Regions from separate parts of the Methylosinus sp. genome, predicted to be linked through region 2. Evidence: predicted binding sites of a transcription regulator. Region 2 holds the regulator's gene; each other region holds the start of a gene.
The links. The regulator PhoB, encoded in region 2, activates phosphate uptake and scavenging genes when phosphate is short. The targets are predictions, from matches to a motif close to TGTCATNNANCTGTCAT.
Positions count from the first base shown of each region.

Region 1: VIF40_RS11275 (DUF2794 domain-containing protein) is a predicted target of PhoB. The motif match lies at 1,255-1,271, and genes of this name have one in related genera.
Region 3: pstS (phosphate ABC transporter substrate-binding protein PstS) is a predicted target of PhoB. The motif match lies at 3,076-3,092, and genes of this name have one in related genera.

Region 1 covers NZ_DATBQF010000040.1:32,651-38,462, forward strand. Annotated here, with positions in the region: gene htpG (molecular chaperone HtpG) at 1-813, opposite strand, end outside; gene VIF40_RS11275 (DUF2794 domain-containing protein) at 1,320-1,754, shown strand; gene VIF40_RS11280 (Bax inhibitor-1/YccA family protein) at 1,818-2,591, opposite strand; gene VIF40_RS11285 (hypothetical protein) at 2,986-3,636, shown strand; gene VIF40_RS11290 (lytic murein transglycosylase) at 3,647-4,486, opposite strand; gene VIF40_RS11295 (YifB family Mg chelatase-like AAA ATPase) at 4,776-5,812, shown strand, end outside.
Region 2 covers NZ_DATBQF010000068.1:37,609-43,420, forward strand. Annotated here, with positions in the region: gene VIF40_RS17315 (DUF3772 domain-containing protein) at 1-463, shown strand, start outside; gene VIF40_RS17320 (CAP domain-containing protein) at 514-1,026, shown strand; gene VIF40_RS17325 (hypothetical protein) at 1,054-1,293, opposite strand; gene VIF40_RS17330 (hypothetical protein) at 1,432-2,487, shown strand; gene phoB (phosphate regulon transcriptional regulator PhoB) at 2,683-3,426, opposite strand; gene phoU (phosphate signaling complex protein PhoU) at 3,423-4,148, opposite strand; gene pstB (phosphate ABC transporter ATP-binding protein PstB) at 4,178-4,963, opposite strand; gene pstA (phosphate ABC transporter permease PstA) at 4,960-5,799, opposite strand; gene pstC (phosphate ABC transporter permease subunit PstC) at 5,803-5,812, opposite strand, start outside.
Region 3 covers NZ_DATBQF010000005.1:162-5,973, reverse strand. Annotated here, with positions in the region: gene VIF40_RS00650 (DNA polymerase Y family protein) at 1-491, shown strand, start outside; gene VIF40_RS00645 (lysylphosphatidylglycerol synthase domain-containing protein) at 667-1,869, shown strand; gene VIF40_RS00640 (ATP-binding protein) at 1,967-3,025, shown strand; gene pstS (phosphate ABC transporter substrate-binding protein PstS) at 3,184-4,230, shown strand; gene pstC (phosphate ABC transporter permease subunit PstC) at 4,412-5,404, shown strand; partial or broken gene VIF40_RS00625 (ABC transporter permease subunit) at 5,407-5,812, shown strand, end outside.

The sequences.
Region 1 (5,812 bases), on a different contig from region 2:
GAGGCGGCGCGGCTCCTTGCCCTGCTCCTCGACGAGGTCGATCGGTATGGCGATGGCGCCCGAATGCTCGCGCAAGATCTGCTCGATGCGATAGGGCTCGAGGAATTCGTCCGATTCGGAATTGAGATGCAGAGTGACGCGCGTGCCGACGGCGGGCGCGGCGTCCAGCGCCAGCGGCGCGATCTGGAACGAGCCCTTGCCTTCCGAGGTCCACAGAAAGGCTTCGGACGAACCCGCGCGGCGCGTCGCCACCTCGATATGATCGGCGACCATGAAGGCGGAATAGAAGCCGATGCCGAAACGTCCGATGAGCGAGCCGCCGAGGTCGGCGACGCTCTTATCGGCGCCTCCCTTGTCGGAGCTCGCCTGCTCGGCGCCGCGCTTCGCCGAAAGATCGTCGAGAAAGGCGCGCGTGCCGGAGCTCGCTATGGTGCCGAGCGCGGCGACGAGATCGTCGCGCGACATGCCGACGCCATTATCGGTGACGCTCAGCGTGCGGGCGTCCTTGTCGACCGCGATGGTGACGAGCGGCGCGCCGGCCTCGGCCGCCAGCGCTTCGTTCGCCACCGCCTCGAAGCGCAGCTTCTCTATGGCGTCCGCCGCATTGGACACCAGCTCGCGCAGGAAAATGTCGCGCTCCGAATAGACCGAATGCGTCATGAGCTCGAGAAGCCGCGCGACATCGGCCTGGAAGCCGTAATCGCTGCGCTCGGCAGCGTCGATCGTATTTGTTTCGGCGTGATCGTTCACGGGCGTCGTCTCCGCTTTTCTATCGGCTCCGCCGCGCGCGCCGCTTCCCGCAAATGGAAGCATGGCCGACGGCGCGCGGGCGCTTCCGGGATATAGCGATCGTCATTGATCGGCAATGGCGCCCGTCGAGCCGCCTCGAGCGGGGCGCGAGAGCTGATATCGGAGATTGTCGGCAAGGTTGCAAGACCGCCGCGACACGTCGCCATACGCGACAGGCAAAAAAAGCGCGACAGGCAAAAAGCGCGACGTGCAAAAAGCGCATTGCAAAAACAAGACGGGCCGCCCGAGCGTCGCCCGGCCGGCCCGTCCATCGCCACGAACTCACGCTGCTCGAAAAGCGCCCTTCCGGGGGGCTGGGGGGCTGACGAAATCCGGAAAAACCACTTCCCGAGCCTGTCGAGGCAATACGCTAGATATTGGTCGCCTCCTTTGTCGGACAAGGGGCTCGATATTGGCGAAAATGTGAAATTTGACCTTCCTCCGCCGCGCCGATCGTCGCCAGAATGTCATCTATGTCTTGCCCTCGCGCCATTGCCGCGCGATCATGCCTGACGAGATGGGGAAACGGCATGAGCGAGACGGAGACGACCGATCCCAGCCGGCGGCGCGGCCCGCTCGCCATCGTGGCAGGCCGCGCGACCAATGATCCGGACCGGGCCAGAACCGCGCCCGACACCAAGACCGCGCACGACAGCAGAACCGCCCCGCTCGTGTCCTTCGACCGGCGCGAATTGCGATTGCTGTTCGATCTCTACGGCTCGAAGGTCGCGGCCGGCGAATGGCGCGACTACGCCATCGACTTCTCCCCCGCGAAGGCGGTGTTCTCGGTCTATCGCCGCGCCAGCGAGGCGCCGCTCTATCGCATCGAGAAAAATCCCGAGCTCGCCCGCCGTCAGGGCGCCTTCTGCGTCGTCGCCTCCGGCGGCCTCGTGATGCGCCGCGGCCACGATCTCGCGCGCGTCGTCGCCGTGCTGCAGAAAAAGCTCGAATTGGTGCGCGATTAAAAAAAGGCCCCGCCGCAGCGGGGCCTTCGTTTCTTTCTCGTGTCGCCGAAGCGGCGTCGACGATCAGTCGTTGCGCTCGCCGAACAGATAGAGCAGCGACTGGAACATGTTGATGAAGTCGAGATAGAGCGACAGAGCGCCGAAGATGCTCTGCTTCGCCACCACCTCGTGGCCATAGCCGGCGCTCTGATAATAGCCGTCCTTGATCGACTGCGTGTCCCATGCGGTGAGGCCAGCGAAGATGAACACCGACAGGATCGACAAGGCGAACTGCATCGCGCTGCTCTGGAAGAACAGATTGACGAGGCTCGCGAGCACGAGGCCCCACAGGCCCATCACCAGGAAGGAGCCGAAGGCCGAGAGATCGCGCTTCGTCATATAGCCATAGAGGCTGAGGCCGCCGAAGGCCGCCGCGGTGATGAAGAACACCTTGGCGATGGAGGCGCCGGTGAACACGATCATGATCGACGACATCGACAGACCCATCACCGCCGAGAAGGCGAGGAACAGGTTGCGAGCCGTCGCCGCGGAGATACGATCGGCGCGGAAGCCGAGAAAGAACACGAACGCCAGCGGCGCGAGCATCACCGCCCATTTCAGCGGGCTCGTGTAGAGCATCTGGCCGAAGGGCGTGAGCGCGATCTGCCGGCCGCCTTCCTTGGCCACTGCGAGCATATGCGTGCCGAGCGCCACCGCGCCGGTGACGCCGAGACCGAGGACCATATAATTATAGACGCCCAGCATGTAGGCGCGCAGGCCCTGGTCGATCTCGGCCGTGCCGGCTCTAGAGACGCCGCCCCGATAGCCGAAGCTCGTGTTGCGGTCGAAATTGGACATAGCATCCTCTCGAAAAAGGCCGCGCGGCCCGGTCTATCCGGCCAATCGGCGCGGTCCCTGACGGCGAATATGGCGCGCCGAAAGCGGAAAAACAAGAGTCCGCGGGCCGAATCCGGCCGAGCCCGCGCCACGCCGAGCAACACTCGAGCAAAGGTCGCAGTATTGCATCGCGGCCACGCTCGAAAGCGACTCGGGGAGGCGAGAAAATCGAAGCCCGCTCCGGTTGAAAAATCGAAGCCCGCTCACGCTCTTGCCGCACCGACAGAATGCGCTAACATGCCGCATTGTCGCAGGCGGCGAGCGACCGGGTCGGCCGATCCGGCTCTCGCTTCGTCGTCGGAGCGAAGCGCCCACGGAACGAGGCCCGCAACACATGCTCCATGGGGGAATCATCATGTCCGACAGCGGTCTTGCCCCGTTCTGGCGGTCGATCGATGGGTTTCTGCGCTCTGCGATACGTTCCGCTCCGCCCGCTTTCCTCACCCTGCTGCTCATGCTTCTCGCCGCGGCGGCGCCCGCCACGGCCCACGGCCGGCTCGGCTCAGCCGAGGGGCGTTGCCGCCTCTTCGTCGGTCCCGACATCATGAATTTCACCGGCTATCTGCCGGACGCCTCGAAAAACGAGTTCTGCGAGGATATTCCAGCGACCGGCCACACGATCATCGCGCTCGACGCCGAGCAGGACGAGCTGCGCGACATGGCGGTCGAGATCAGGATCGTCAAGGATATCGGCGGCGAGGAGAGGGAGAACGCCGACCTCGATGCGGTGACCGTCGCCTATCGCGGCCCGCGCACCTATCCCACCGGCACCATCAATTTCGAGCACGACTTTCCGGATGCGGGCTATTTCGTCGGCATAGTGACGGTCACCGGCGACCATGGCGAGCGTTGGGTGTCGCGCTTCCCCTTCTCGGTGGGCAAGAGCTTCATGCGCACCCTGCCCTTATATCTGCTGATGGGCGCGGCCGTGGTCGCCATGTTCTTCATCTATCTGCGGCACCGGCCGATCCATCCGATGAAGGCGGGCGCCGAGCCCGCCGAATAGCGCGCGCCCGTCAGTCGCCCGCGCCTTTGATCTTGTCTGCGAGCAGGGCGATGGTCTTGGAATAGACCTTCGCCTTGTTCCATTCGAGCAGCGCCGGGAAATTCGGCTCGCCCTCGTCCCAGCCGGCGCCCGGCTTCCAGCCGTAGCCGTGCAGGAAATTGGCGGTGGAGGCGAGCACATCCGCCGTATTGTGGACGAGATCGCGCTTGCCGTCGCCGTCGAAATCGACGGCGAATTTCAGATAGGACGAGGGCATGAACTGCGTCTGGCCGATCTCGCCGGCCCAGGCGCCGCGCATTTGCGCGGGATCGAGATCGCCGCGCTCGACGATGCGCAGAGCGTCGAGCAGCTCGGCGCGGAATTTGTCCGCGCGGCGGCAATCATAGGCGAGCGTCGCCAAGGCGCGAATCGTCGGGAAATTGCCGAGATAGGAGCCGAAATCCGTCTCCAGCCCCCAGATCGCGACGAGCACCGGCCCCGGCACGCCATATTTCTGCTCGATGCGCTTGAACAGCGCCGCATGCTTCTGCAGCAGCGAGCGCCCCTTGCTCACGCGGAAGGAATTGGCCATGCGCGCCGAGAATTGCTCGAAGGTCTGGCGAAACACTTTCTGCCCGCGATCATGCGAGATCACCGAGCGGTCGTAGAACACGTCGCCGAGCGCCGAATCGATCGCCGGCTTCGAGACACCCGCCGCCGCGGCCTCGCGCCGGAAGCCGTCGAGCCAGCTCTCGAACCCCTCGCCATTGCGCCCGCATTCGGCCGCCCGCGCGCCCGCCGGGCAGAGCCCCAGCGACAAGGCCAGTGCCGCGACGCCGAGCGCCGTCCTCATTCGATTGGTCTGAGACATCTCGCGCTTCCCATCTCTCGGACGAAGCCCGCTTTCGCTCTCGGACCAAGCCCGCTTTCGCGCTCTTCTGTCACGAGAGCGCGGCGGGGCCATGGCGCCGCTTTCGCAAATCTCGAAAATATCGGGCCTGAAATCCCGGCGCAGACTAGCTCCCGCCGGTTAGCGGGCCGTTGCCGAAGCGCGGCGAAATTTCGTTCTCATATTGTTCTTGCCGAGGCGGGGCGCCGCATCTACTATGGCGACGTCCGCGTTGGAGCGCTTTCTTTCTGCTCGGGGTCGGAGCTTTCGCATGGTGGTCAGGGTCTCGACGGTCGCCTTCGAGGGGATCGAAGCCAAGCCGGTCGACGTTCAGGTCCAGATCGCCAGCGGCAATGTGGTGTTCACTCTGGTCGGCCTCGGCGACAAGGCGGTCGCCGAATCGCGGGAGCGGGTGCGGGCGGCGCTCATCGCCTCCGGCCTCGCGCTGCCGGCCAAGCGCATCACCGTCAATCTCGCGCCGGCCGACATGCCCAAGGAGGGCAGCCATTACGATCTTCCGATCGCGCTCGGCGTGATGGCGGCGATCGGCGCCATCCCTTCGGACGCGCTGGACGGCTATACGGTGCTCGGCGAATTGGGGCTCGACGGCGCGATCGCGTCGGTCGCGGGCGTGCTGCCCGCCGCGGTCGCCGCCAATATGCGCGGCCATGGGCTCGTCTGCCCGCGCCAATGCGGTCCGGAGGCGGCCTGGGCGTCGAGCGACATGGAGGTGATCGCGCCGCGCTCGCTGCTCCAGCTGGTCAATCATCTGAAGGGAACGCAAGTTCTCGCCCGGCCCACGCCCGCCGTGCGCGCGGCCGCCGCGGATCTGCCGGATCTCGCCGACATCAAGGGCCAAGAGAGCGCCAAGCGGGCGCTGGAGATCGCCGCCGCCGGCGGCCACAATCTCCTGATGAACGGCCCGCCCGGCTCCGGCAAATCCATGCTGGCGGCGCGCCTCCCCTCGATTTTGCCGCCGCTGTCGCCGCGCGAGCTGCTCGAGGTCTCGATGATCCATTCCGTCGCCGGCGAGCTCGCGGGCGGCGAGCTCACCGACCGGCGGCCCTTTCGCGCGCCGCATCATTCGGCCTCCATGCCGGCGCTGGTCGGCGGCGGCTCCCATGCGCGCCCGGGCGAGATCTCGCTGGCCCATAATGGCGTGCTGTTCCTCGACGAATTGCCGGAATTCCAGGCGCAGGCGCTCGACGGCCTGCGCCAGCCGCTGGAGACCGGCGAGGTCGCCGTCTCGCGCGCCAATCACCGCGCGGTCTACCCCGCCCGCTTCCAGCTCGTCGCGGCGATGAATCC
Region 2 (5,812 bases):
GACCTTCGACCGCGCGACGATGATCGTGCCCAATTCCAATCTCGTTTCCGGCGTGGTGAAGAATTGGTTGCGCAATGATCGCGTCGGCCGCATCAAGATCGCCATAGCGCCGCATGCGGGCGTCGATCCGGAGGAGATCCGCGCGATTCTCCTCGCCGCCGCCAAGGCGCAGGACGGGCTGCTGCGCATTCCGGCGCCGCAAGTGATGTTCCTCTCGATGGAGCAGACGGCGTTTCGCTTCGAGCTCTGGTGCTTCGTCGACGATGTCGAGCAGGCCACGCGGGTGAAGAGCGATCTGCATTTCGACATTTTTCGCCGCTTCGCCGAGGCCGGCCTCAAAATTTCGCCGCCGGCGCCGGCGCCCGCCGTGGTGCAGATCATGGGCCTCGAGCCGGTGGCCCCGTCGTCGCCCCGCATCGTCGAGCCCGGGCGCGAGCGGGACTATGCGGTCGCCGGCGAATGAGTGTAGAAGGCGCGCGCAAACCGCTTCACTCGGCTCAATGGCGACGGCGCATGTCTCCTTTCCTTCGTATCGTCGCGCCGGCCGCGGCGCTGCTCGCGCTCTTTTCCTGCTCCGACGGCGGCCGCCTGCCGAAGGAGCCGGAGCAGCCGAGCTTCTATCGCTCGCTCGCCGCGCCCGGCGCGCGCGTCGACGCGGAGGCGGCGCGCGATATGATCTCGCTCTATCGCGGCAATAACGGCCTTTCGGCGCTGGCGCTGGACGAATCGCTGCGCGAGGCCGCGCAAGCGCAGGCCAATGCGATGGCGTCCGCCAATTCGCTGAGTCACGAGGTGCGCGGAACGCTGGACATGCGCCTCACCGCGCGCGGAATGCGCAGCGTCAGCGCGGCGGAGAATGTCTCGGCCGGCTATCACACGCTCGCCGAGGCGTTTTCGGGATGGCGGCAGTCGCCGCCGCACAATAAGAATTTGCTGATGAAGAAAGCGAGGCGCATGGGGCTCGCGACGGCCTATGCGCCCAATACGAAATACAAGGTCTATTGGGCGCTGATTCTGGCGGACTGACCACGCGCGTTCCCGCGCGCTTCGCCTTCAGCGCGTGAGCCGATCATGCCGAGGCCGCGTCACGCGCGGCCGCCGCTGGTCGCCCCGGCCGCTCGGCGCTTTGGTCGCCGCGTCCTTCGCCGCCGCGCTCTCCTTCGCCGCGTCCGCTGCGTCCTCCTGCCTCACGTAACGCACGCCGAGAAAGAAAAGGATCTGCGCTCCGCCGACGAGGGGCGGCGCTGCGGCCGCTGGTCTCGCCTTCGAGGAGAAGGCTATGATTTCGCCCATTTCATCGCCCCCGCAATGAAGCACGTAATTCGCGCGATTGGTCGATGCGGCGATTAGGGGCCGCCGAGGGTTAATGTTGCGTCAATGTCCGCGCGCTAAAATCGCTGATCGAGTATTAAAGTTGCGATTGGTGCGTAAATGCCACGAGTCGAAAGCGAACGGCGAAAGGCCGAGGCGGTTCTGTTCCGCGAGATCGTCGACCAGTTCGTCGCGCGTCCGCTGCATCCGGCGGCCGATGTCGAGCAGTTCGAGACGCTCGCCAGCGGCTTCATCGAGATGCTCGACGCCGATGTCGTCGCCGAGCGGGCGATCGAATTGTGCCGCCATCCCGACACGCCGCCCGGCGTCGTCGCGCAGCTGCTGGACAAGGGTGGGCGCGCCTCGCGCATCGCCTTCGAGTTTGCGCCGGCGATTCACGCCGGGCTCGCCCGCGCGCTCGCCGAGCACGGGCCGGCCGAGCTCGCCGTCGCCATCGCCCGCCGCGCCTCGCTCGACCGCAAGATCGTCGGGAGCCTCGCCTCGCGCGGCGAGAGCGAGGTGCTCTGCGCGCTCGCGGCCAATCGGCGGCTCCATATCGATCAGGCGGCGCGGCGCTCGCTGCTGCAGGCGGCGCGCGACGATCAGCGGCTCGCCCGCATATTGCTGGACCGCGTCGATCTTGCGTTCGACCCGGAGGCGCTGTTCCTCGCCGCCGATGCGGGCGAGCGCTCGCGCATTCTGCTGGAGGCGGCGACGCGGGCGCTGGTCGCCAATGGGCCGGAGCATGTCGCGCGGCCGTCTCCGGCGCTCGCCGAAGAGATCGACGCCTGCGCCATCGCCCGCGATCTCGAGGGGCTGGCCGAGGCGCTCGCCGAAGCGCTCGACTGCCGCAAATCGCGCGCGCGCGCCATTCTCATGGACCGTGGCGGGGAGGCGCTGGCGCTCGCCCTGGTCGCGCTCGCCGTCGGCGAGGACACTGCGATCCGTATTTTCCTGGGCGCCGAACGCGACGCGCCGGATGTGGAGCGCATTCGCTCGCTGGTCGCGCTGATGCGCTCGTCGCCGCCGCGCGCTGCGCAGCGGCTCGTCGCCGCGATGACCGGATCGTTGCGTCAGGAGAAGGAGCGCGCCGCGGCCGCCGCCGCGCGTCCCGGCGCCGCCGAGCAGAAGCGCAGGCGCAAGCCCAAGAGCCAGGCCGCCAAGGCCAAGGCGTAGCAGGAGGTGTGACGCCGCTCGAAAGGCTCGCGGTCCAGGGTCTGGCCCAGGGTCTGGCCCATTCGCGCGGCGCCCTCCCTCACGACGTGCGTGGAGCCGGGGAGGGTGAGGGAGGGCGCCGCGCTCGGGACTCGTCGAAGCCGATCATGAGATCGTTTCGCTGCGCTCGCTGTGACGAACAGCGAGTCGCAGGCGTCAATTGCGTCCGAAGGTCTCGTCGAAGGAATAGCCGGTGCCGCGCACGGTGCGGATCGGGTCCTTCTCGCGGCCGCGGATGATCGCCTTGCGCAGGCGCCCGACATGCACGTCGACGGTGCGCTCGTCGATCTCGGCCGAGAGCCCCCACACGCTGTCGAGCAATTGCGCGCGCGAGAAGACGCGGCCGGGCTTCTCCATCAGATATTCGAGCAGGCGGAATTCCGTCGGCCCGAGATGTATCTCGCGCCCGCCGCGCTTCACCCGGCGGGTCTCGCGGTCGAGGTCGATGTCGCCGGCGACGAGGCGCGTCGCCACGCGCTCCGGCCGCGCGCGGCGCAGCAGCGCATGAACGCGCGCCATCAGCTCCGGCGTCGAGAAGGGCTTCACCACATAATCGTCGGCGCCGACGGAGAGGCCGCGCACGCGCTCGTTCTCGTCGCCGCGCGCGGTGAGCATGATGATCGGCATGGTCCGCGTGTCGTCGCGAGCGCGCAGGCGGCGGCAAATCTCCAACCCGGACACGCCGGGCAGCATCCAGTCGAGAATGACGAGATCGGGAACGGATTCGGCGAGGCGGATTTCCGCCTCGTCGCCGCGCTCGACATGCTCGACCTGGAAGCCCTCGGATTCGAGATTATAGGCGAGCAGCAGAGCGAGCGCCGCCTCGTCCTCGACGACGAGAATGCGCGGCGCGCGGTCGTGCGGCGCATCGCGCGGCGTTGCGACGCGAATCTCGTTCATTGCGTGGGCTCATCCGTTTCCGTGCTGGCGGGGAGGCTCGGCGACCGTCCCTTCGGTCGGTCGGTCGGCATCGCCTCGCCAGTGACGAGATAGACGATCGTCTCGGCGACATTGGTGGTGTGATCGCCGATGCGCTCTATGTTCTTCGAGCAGAACAGGAGATGCGTGCAGAAGGAGATGTTGCGCGGGTCTTCCATCATGAAGGTCAGGAGGTCGCGGAACACCGAATCTTCCAGCGCATCGAGCTCGCTGTCATTGGTCCAGACGGCGCGGGCGCGCTCGACATCGCGCTGGGCGTAGGCGTCGAGCACGTCCTTCAATTGCATGGCGGCGACTTCCGCCATGGTCTTCAGCCCGATGACGGCGCGCGGCACACGCGCCTCGGAGAGGATTTTCACCGTGCGCTTGGCGATGCTCTTGGCGAGATCGCCGACGCGCTCGAGATCGGCGGCGATGCGCATCGCGGCGATGCATTCGCGCAGATCGATGGCGAGCGGCTGGCGCCGCGCGATGGTGAGGATGGCGTTTTCCTCGATCTCCCGCTGCAGCGCGTCGAGGCGCTGGTCGGTGGCGACGACGCGATGGGCGAGCTCTATGTCGAAATTGGCGAGCGCATCCATGGCTTCGGCGAGCATTTTTTCGGCGATGCCTCCCATCTCGGCGATTCGGCGGCCGAGCACTTCGAGGTCGCGGTCATAGGAGCTGACGATATGTTCGCTCATGTCTCATATTCCTCGTGCGCGTGTCGCGCTCAGCCGAAGCGGCCGGTGATATAATCCTGCGTCTTTTTGTTCTGCGGCGCGGTGAACAGATTGTTCGTCTCGCCGAATTCGACGAGATCGCCGAGATACATGAAGGCGGTGAAATCGGAGACGCGCGCCGCCTGCTGCATGTTGTGCGTGACGATGGCGATCGTGTAGCGCTCCGACAATTCGTCGATGAGCTCCTCGATCTTCGCCGTCGAGATGGGGTCCAGCGCCGAGCAGGGCTCGTCGAACAGAATCACCTCCGGTTGAATGGCGACGGTGCGGGCGATGCACAGGCGCTGCTGCTGGCCGCCCGAGAGGCCGAGGCCGCTCGAATTCAGCTTGTCGCGCACCTCGTCCCACAGCGCGGCGCCGCGCAGCGCCGCCTCGACGCGCCCGTCCAGCTCGCTGCGCGAGAGCTTCTCGTAGAGGCGAATGCCGAAGGCGATATTGTCGTAGATCGACATCGGGAAGGGCGTCGGCTTCTGAAACACCATGCCGACGCGCGAGCGCAGCAGGTTGAGGTCTATGCGCGGGTCGAGGATGTTCTCGCCGTCGAGCAGCACCTCGCCCTCGGCGCGCTGCCGCGGATAGAGGTCGTACATGCGGTTCAAGATGCGCAGCAGAGTCGATTTGCCGCAGCCCGACGGGCCGATGAAGGCGGTCACCTTATTGGTGTAGAGCGGCAGCGAGATCGATTTCAGCGCGCGCGACTGGCCGTAATAAAAGTCCAGATCGCGAACCGAGACCTTGGTTGGAATAGTGGCTTCGACAACCGGCATGGCGGTCATTGGTGTTTTCCCTGGCTGCTGAGCGCACGCGCGGTGATGGAGAGCAGAAGGACGGCGATGGTGACGAGCAGAGCGCCGGTCCAGGCGAGCTGCTGCCAATCCTTGTAGGGCGAGAGCGCGAATTGGAAGATGACGACGGGCAGGCTGGAGACCGGCGCGTTGAGATCCGTGCTCCAGAACTGATTGTTCAGCGAGGTGAAGAGCAATGGCGCCGTCTCGCCGGAGACGCGCGCTATGGCCAGCAGCACGCCGGTGACGATGCCCGATTTCGCCGCACGATAGGCGACGCGCAGCAGCATATGCGAGCGCGGCAGGCCGAGCGCCGCCGCCGCCTCGCGCAGCGGGCTCGGCACCAGCAGCAGCATGTCCTCCGTGGTGCGCACCACCACGGGCACCACCAGCACGGCGAGCGCCAGAGCGCCGGCGATGCCGGAGAAATGCCCGACCTGCGCCACCACCACCGTATAGACGAACAGTCCGATGACGATGGACGGCGCGCTGAGCAGAATGTCGTTGATGAAGCGCACGACCATGCTGAGCTTCGAATAGCGGCCATATTCGGCCATATAGGTGCCGGCGAGCATTCCGAGCGGCGTGCCGAGCAGCACGCCGATCGTCGTCATCACCAGCGATCCGGCGATGGCGTTGAGCAGGCCGCCGGTGGAGCCCGGCGGCGGCGTCATCTCGGTGAAGACGGCCGGCGTGAGGCCGCGCGCGCCCTCATAGATCAGCGCGCCGAGGATCAGCACCAGCCAGGCGAGGCCGAAGACGGTGCCGGCCCAGCACAGCGTCGTGGCGAGAGCGTTGGTGCGGCGGCGGGAGGCGGAGATGGACAAGGGTCAGGCTCCC
Region 3 (5,812 bases), on a different contig from region 2:
GAAAGAGCGAAAGCGGCGGCGGCCTCGACGATCTCGTCGATCGGCTCGGCGCGCGGCTCGGCCCCCGCCGCGTGCTGCGAGTCTATCCGCAGGCGTCGCATCTTCCAGAGCTCGCCGTGGCGCTTCGGCCCGCCTCCGCCCCCGCGCCCGCGGCGATGGAAGCGGCCGCGCCGTCCCGCCATCTGCGTGAAAACGGCGCGCCTTCGCGCCCTTTGCGGCTGTTCGAGCAGCCGGAGCCGATCGAGGCGGTGGCGCTCACGCCCGACGGGCCGCCGCTGCGCTTTCGCTGGCGGCGGCTCCTACACGAGCTCGCCGCCTATGAAGGGCCGGAGCGCATCGCGCCGCAATGGTGGAGCGCGCCCGCGGACGCCGCGACCCGCGACTATTTCTACGTGGAGGATCGCGAGGGCCAGCGCTTCTGGCTGTTTCGCGAGGGACTCTTCGGCCGCGAGAGCGCGCCGCCGCGCTGGTTCGTGCATGGCTTGTTCTAATGGCTGTTGCGAGTCCGCGCGTCATCTTATCGTCACGCTCGGGGGCGAAACCGAACCATGCTCTCGCGGCGACGTTTTCTCGCGACGCCAGGATGAACGACGGGGGACGGCGGCCTGCGCCGGCGTCTCATCCGATCGCCCCCGGGGCGTGCGCAACAGGGAACTCGAAAATCCTATGAATGGACGCCGCGAGGCCCGTCGGTCGCCTTTGAACTCCGCCGCCCGACGTCGTATCGAAGAGGCATATTCCGCGCATTTTCGCAGACGCCTCGAGGAAAAAGAGAAATTGAAACGGCCAGACAGCGATCTCACCGAGACGGGCGCCGCAACGCCCGCCAACGCCGACGAAAGGCCGAACCCGGACCAGCGCGCCGCCGGCCTCGATTTCCTTTCGACGGCCCGCCGCATGATCGCGCCGAGCCTCGGCAAGGCGCTCGGCGGAATCGCCAGCCTCGCCGTCTTCGCGCTGGCGGGCTTCGCTCTGGCGAGCGCGATCTCGAGCGTCAAATTCTCCGACGTGCGCGGCGCCATCGCCGCGATGAGCGCCGAGCAGATTTTCGCCGCTCTGCTGCTCACCGCGCTCTCTTATGTCGCGCTCACCGGCTATGACGCGCTGGCGCTGCGCCAATTGCGGCTGCGCGTGCGCTATCGCATCGCCGCGCTCGCCTCCTTCGCGAGCTACGCCTTCTCCTTCAATCTCGGCTTTCCCGTCGTCACCGCGGCCGCGGTGCGCTATTGGATCTATGCGCGCGTCGGCGTGACCGCCGTGCAGGTCGCCAATGTCACCGTCATCGCGGGCGTGACCTTCTGGCTCGGCATGACCTCGGTCGTCGGCGTCGGCCTCATGGCGCGGGCCGGCGAGATCGGCGCGATCGACAAGCTCCCGGCCTTCGTCAATTTCGCGCTCGGCCTCATGATCTGCGCCGGCGTCGGCTATTACATCGTCTGGGTGTCGCTGCGCCCGCGCCGTGTGCGGCTGCGCGGGCATTTCTTCGAGCTGCCCGGCCTCGCGCCCACCATCGGCCAGACGCTGCTCGGCGTCGTCGATCTGTGCTGCGCGGCGGCCGCGCTCTATGCGATCTTGCCGCAGGATCCGAATCTCGACTTCGCCACTTTCGTCTCGGTCTATGTCTTCGCCTGCATACTCGGCGTCATCAGCCATGCGCCGGGCGGCATCGGCGTTTTCGAGGCGACGATGCTGAACGCGCTGCCCTCCCATTCGCAGGAGAGCCTGCTCGCCTCGCTGCTGCTGTTCCGCGTCATCTATTATTTTCTGCCCTTCATCCTCGCGCTCGCGCTTCTCGGGGCGGACGAAGGCTCGCGGCGCTGGAACAGCCTGCGCGAGACCATCGCGCGCATATTGGAGGCGCGCGAGTGAGCGCCTGCGCGACGGGCTGTCGGGTCGCCGCTCGTCGCTCGTGAACACAAGGCGGCTTCATCTCATTCCTCCAGGCGACACAGTGACGAGAGGACCAATGCCGGATCTGCGACGACGCTATCAGGGCGAAGCTCTGCTCGGCCTGGTCATCGACGCGCTGCCAGAAGCGGTCTTCGTCATCGATTCGGAGGCGCGCATCGTCGCCGCCAATCGCTCGGCGCGCTCGGTGCTGCCGTCCCTGCGCCCCAATGACCCGCTGGCGCGCAGCCTGCGCTCGCCCGATGTGCTCGACGCGCTGGACCGCGTGCTGCGCGGCGCCCAGCCGGAAAAGGTCATCTGGCTCGAGCGCCTGCCGGTGGAATGCTGGTTCGAGGTGCATATCGCGCCGCTGCGCCTCGAGGGCTATGAGAACGCCGCCGTGGTGAGCCTGCGCGACCTGACCGAATCGCGGCGCGTCGAGCGCATGCGCGTCGACTTCGTCGCCAACGCCAGCCATGAGCTGCGCACGCCGCTCGCCTCGCTGCTCGGCTTCGTCGAGACGCTGCTCGGCCCGGCCCATGACGACGCCAAGGCGCGCGACCGCTTCCTCACCATCATGCGCGACCAGGCGCAACGCATGTCGCGGCTCGTCGACGATCTGCTCTCGCTCTCGCGCATAGAGCAGCATCTGCATCTGCGTCCGGACACACCGGTCGATCTCGGCATTCTCGTCGCCCATATCGTCGACACGCTCGCGCCCATGGCGGAGGATGGCGGCATAGAGCTGAAGCTCGACATCGCCGAGCAGGTCGTCGCCCCCGGCGACCGCGACGAGCTCGCCCGCGTCGCCGAAAATCTCATCGAGAACGCCATCAAATACGGGGCCGGGCCGGTCGAGATCTCGCTCTCCCCGCTCGGCGCCTCCGCCGTCTTCTCGGTGCGCGACCACGGCCCCGGCATTCCGCCGGAACATCTGCCGCGCCTCACCGAGCGTTTCTATCGCGTCGACGCGGGCAAGAGCCGCGCCAAGGGCGGCACCGGCCTCGGCCTGGCCATCGTCAAGCATATCGTGGCTCGCCACCGCGGCCGGCTCGCCATAGATTCCGCGCCAGGGAAGGGCGCCACATTCCGGGTGTTTCTGCCTCTGATCGACCCAGAAAAAGCCGAAAGCCCCTGAGCCATCGCAAATTATCTCTGTATAATCCGATAGATGACTTGTCATGCGACAGTCATCCAACCGTCGTAAAACCCTCGTCGCGCGGCTCTAGGGTGCGCACCGCTGGGGCGCTGAACGCGCGCCGACACAGTGAACCTCGAGTTCGAAAGAGACCGAACATGATCTCCAAAGTTCTTCATCGAGTCGCACTGGCGACGAGCCTGGCCGTGGCGACGGCCGGCGCCGCCTTCGCGATCGATATCTCGGGCGCCGGCGCCACCTTCCCCTATCCGATCTACGCCAAATGGGCGGACAGCTATAAGAAAGAGACCGGCGCCGGTCTCAATTATCAGTCGATCGGCTCCGGCGGCGGCATCAAGCAGATCAAGGCCCGCACGGTCACCTTCGGCGCTTCCGACCAGCCGCTGAAGGCCGAAGAGCTGGAGGCCGCCGGCCTCACCCAATGGCCGCAGGTGATCGGCGGCATCGTGCCGGTCGTCAATCTGGACGGCGTCGCCTCCGGCGATCTCATCCTCGACGGCAAGACGCTCGGCGCCATCTTCCTCGGCGAGATCACGAAGTGGGACGACGCCGCGATCAAGAAGCTGAACCCGAAGTCCAAGCTGCCGTCGGCGGCGATCGCCGTCGTGCATCGTTCGGACGGATCGGGCACCACCTTCAACTTCACCAATTACCTGTCCAAGGTGAGCGCGGATTGGAAGTCCAAGGTCGGCGAGAACGCCTCGGTCGAATGGCCGGTGGGCATCGGCGCCAAGGGCAATGAAGGCGTCGCCAACAATGTCGCCAACACCAAGGGCGCGATCGGCTATGTCGAATATGCTTACGCCAAGCAGAACAAGATGACCTTCGTCAAGATGGTCAACAAGGACGGCAAGGTGGTCCCGCCGACAACCGAGAGCTTCCAGGCCGCCGCCGCCAACGCCGATTGGGCCAAGTCGCCGGGCTTTTACCAAATCCTGACGGACGAGCCGGGCGCGAAATCCTGGCCGATCACCGCCGCGACCTTCATCCTGTCGCCCAAGCAGCCGCAGGACGCCGCCTCGACGGCCGAGGCGCTAAAATTCTTTGGCTGGGCCTTCGCCAAGGGCGGCAAGGCGGCCGAGGAGCTGGATTACATCCCGCTGCCCGAGTCTCTCGTCGCGTTGATCAAAAAGAGCTGGGCCGCCAATCTGAAGGGCTCGGACGGCAAGCCGCTCGCCAATTGATTTTGGAGTCCGGCTTGGATCAAATGGATCGGTTTCCCTGGCGGCCGCGATGCGGCGACCGCCAGGCTTCCCTTTCCCGCAGGGCGAATGGCGTCGCGCGGCGGGGCTTTGCGTGGAAATGGCCTTGACCGAACAAACCTTCGAAGACCCCGGCGTCGACAACCTCGCCAAGGAAACACACGTGTCAGATATTGCGTTCATCGGCGCGGGAGCGAAGTCCGCGGAGATTGATCGACGCCAGACGCTCGGAAAGCTCGGCCTGTTCGACAGGCTCTTTCACAAATTGACGTTGTCCGCCGCCGTCCTCGTGCTGCTGCTTTTAGGCGGCGTGATTGTTTCGCTGATTCAGGGCTCCTTGCCGGCGATCCGCGCCTTCGGCTTTGGTTTTCTTGGTTCGCAATCCTGGAATCCCGTCACCGATAATTTCGGCGCCATGGCGCCGATTTACGGGACGGTGACCACATCGCTGATCGCCATGCTCGTGGCCGTTCCCGTGGGGCTTGGGGTCGCGGTGTTTCTGACCGAGCTGTGCCCGCCGCCGCTGCGCCGGCCGATCGGCATGGCGATCGAGCTGCTGGCCGGCATCCCTTCCATTATCTACGGCATTTGGGGCCTCTTCGTGCTCGCCCCGTTCCTGCAGCAATATGTTCAACCGGCGCTGATTTCGACCTTCGCCGACACGCCCGTGCTGTCGACGCTGTTCGCCGGCCCGCCTTATGGCATCGGCGTGCTCACGGCGGGGCTCATCCTTGGCGTGATGGTGCTGCCCTTCGTCGCCTCCATCTCGCGCGACGTATTCGAGACCGTTCCGCCCGTGCTCAAGGAGGCGGCGTCGGGCATTGGCTGCACGACCTGGGAGGTCGTGCGCTATGTCGTGATTCCCTACACGCGCGTTGGCGTTATCGGCGGCGTGATGCTGGGCCTTGGCCGCGCGCTTGGCGAGACCATGGCGGTGACCTTCGTCATCGGCAACGCGCACAAGATTTCCGGCTCGCTGATCGCGCCGGGCACGACGATCTCGGCCACCATCGCCAATGAATTCACCGAGGCGGTCGGCGATATTTACACGTCGTCGCTGATCGAATTGGGTCTGATCCTGTTCGTCATCACCTTCGTCGTTCTCGCCTGCGCGCGCTTGCTGCTGATGCGCATCGAGCATAAGGCGGGAGCCTGATCATGTCGCTCTATGGCTCGCGTCGCCGCAACAACATTCTCGCCGCCGCGCTGTGCTGGACGGCCGCCGTCTTCGGCCTGTCCTGGCTGGTGATGATCCTTGGCGCCCTGGTCTACGAGGGGGGCAAAGGCCTGTCGCTGGACGTGTTCACGCAAATGACGCCGCCCCCAGGCGCCGCCGGGGGGTTGCTCAACGCAATGGCGGGCTCGCTGATCATGAGCGTCATCGGCGTCGCGGTCGGCGCGCCGCTTGGCATGCTGGCCGGCACCTATATGGCGGAATACGGACGCTATTCGAGGCTGACCGTCGTCATCCGTTTCATCAATGACATTCTGCTGAGCGCGCCGTCGATAGTCATCGGCCTGTTCGTGTATGAATTGCTAGTGGCGCGCATGGGGCATTTCTCGG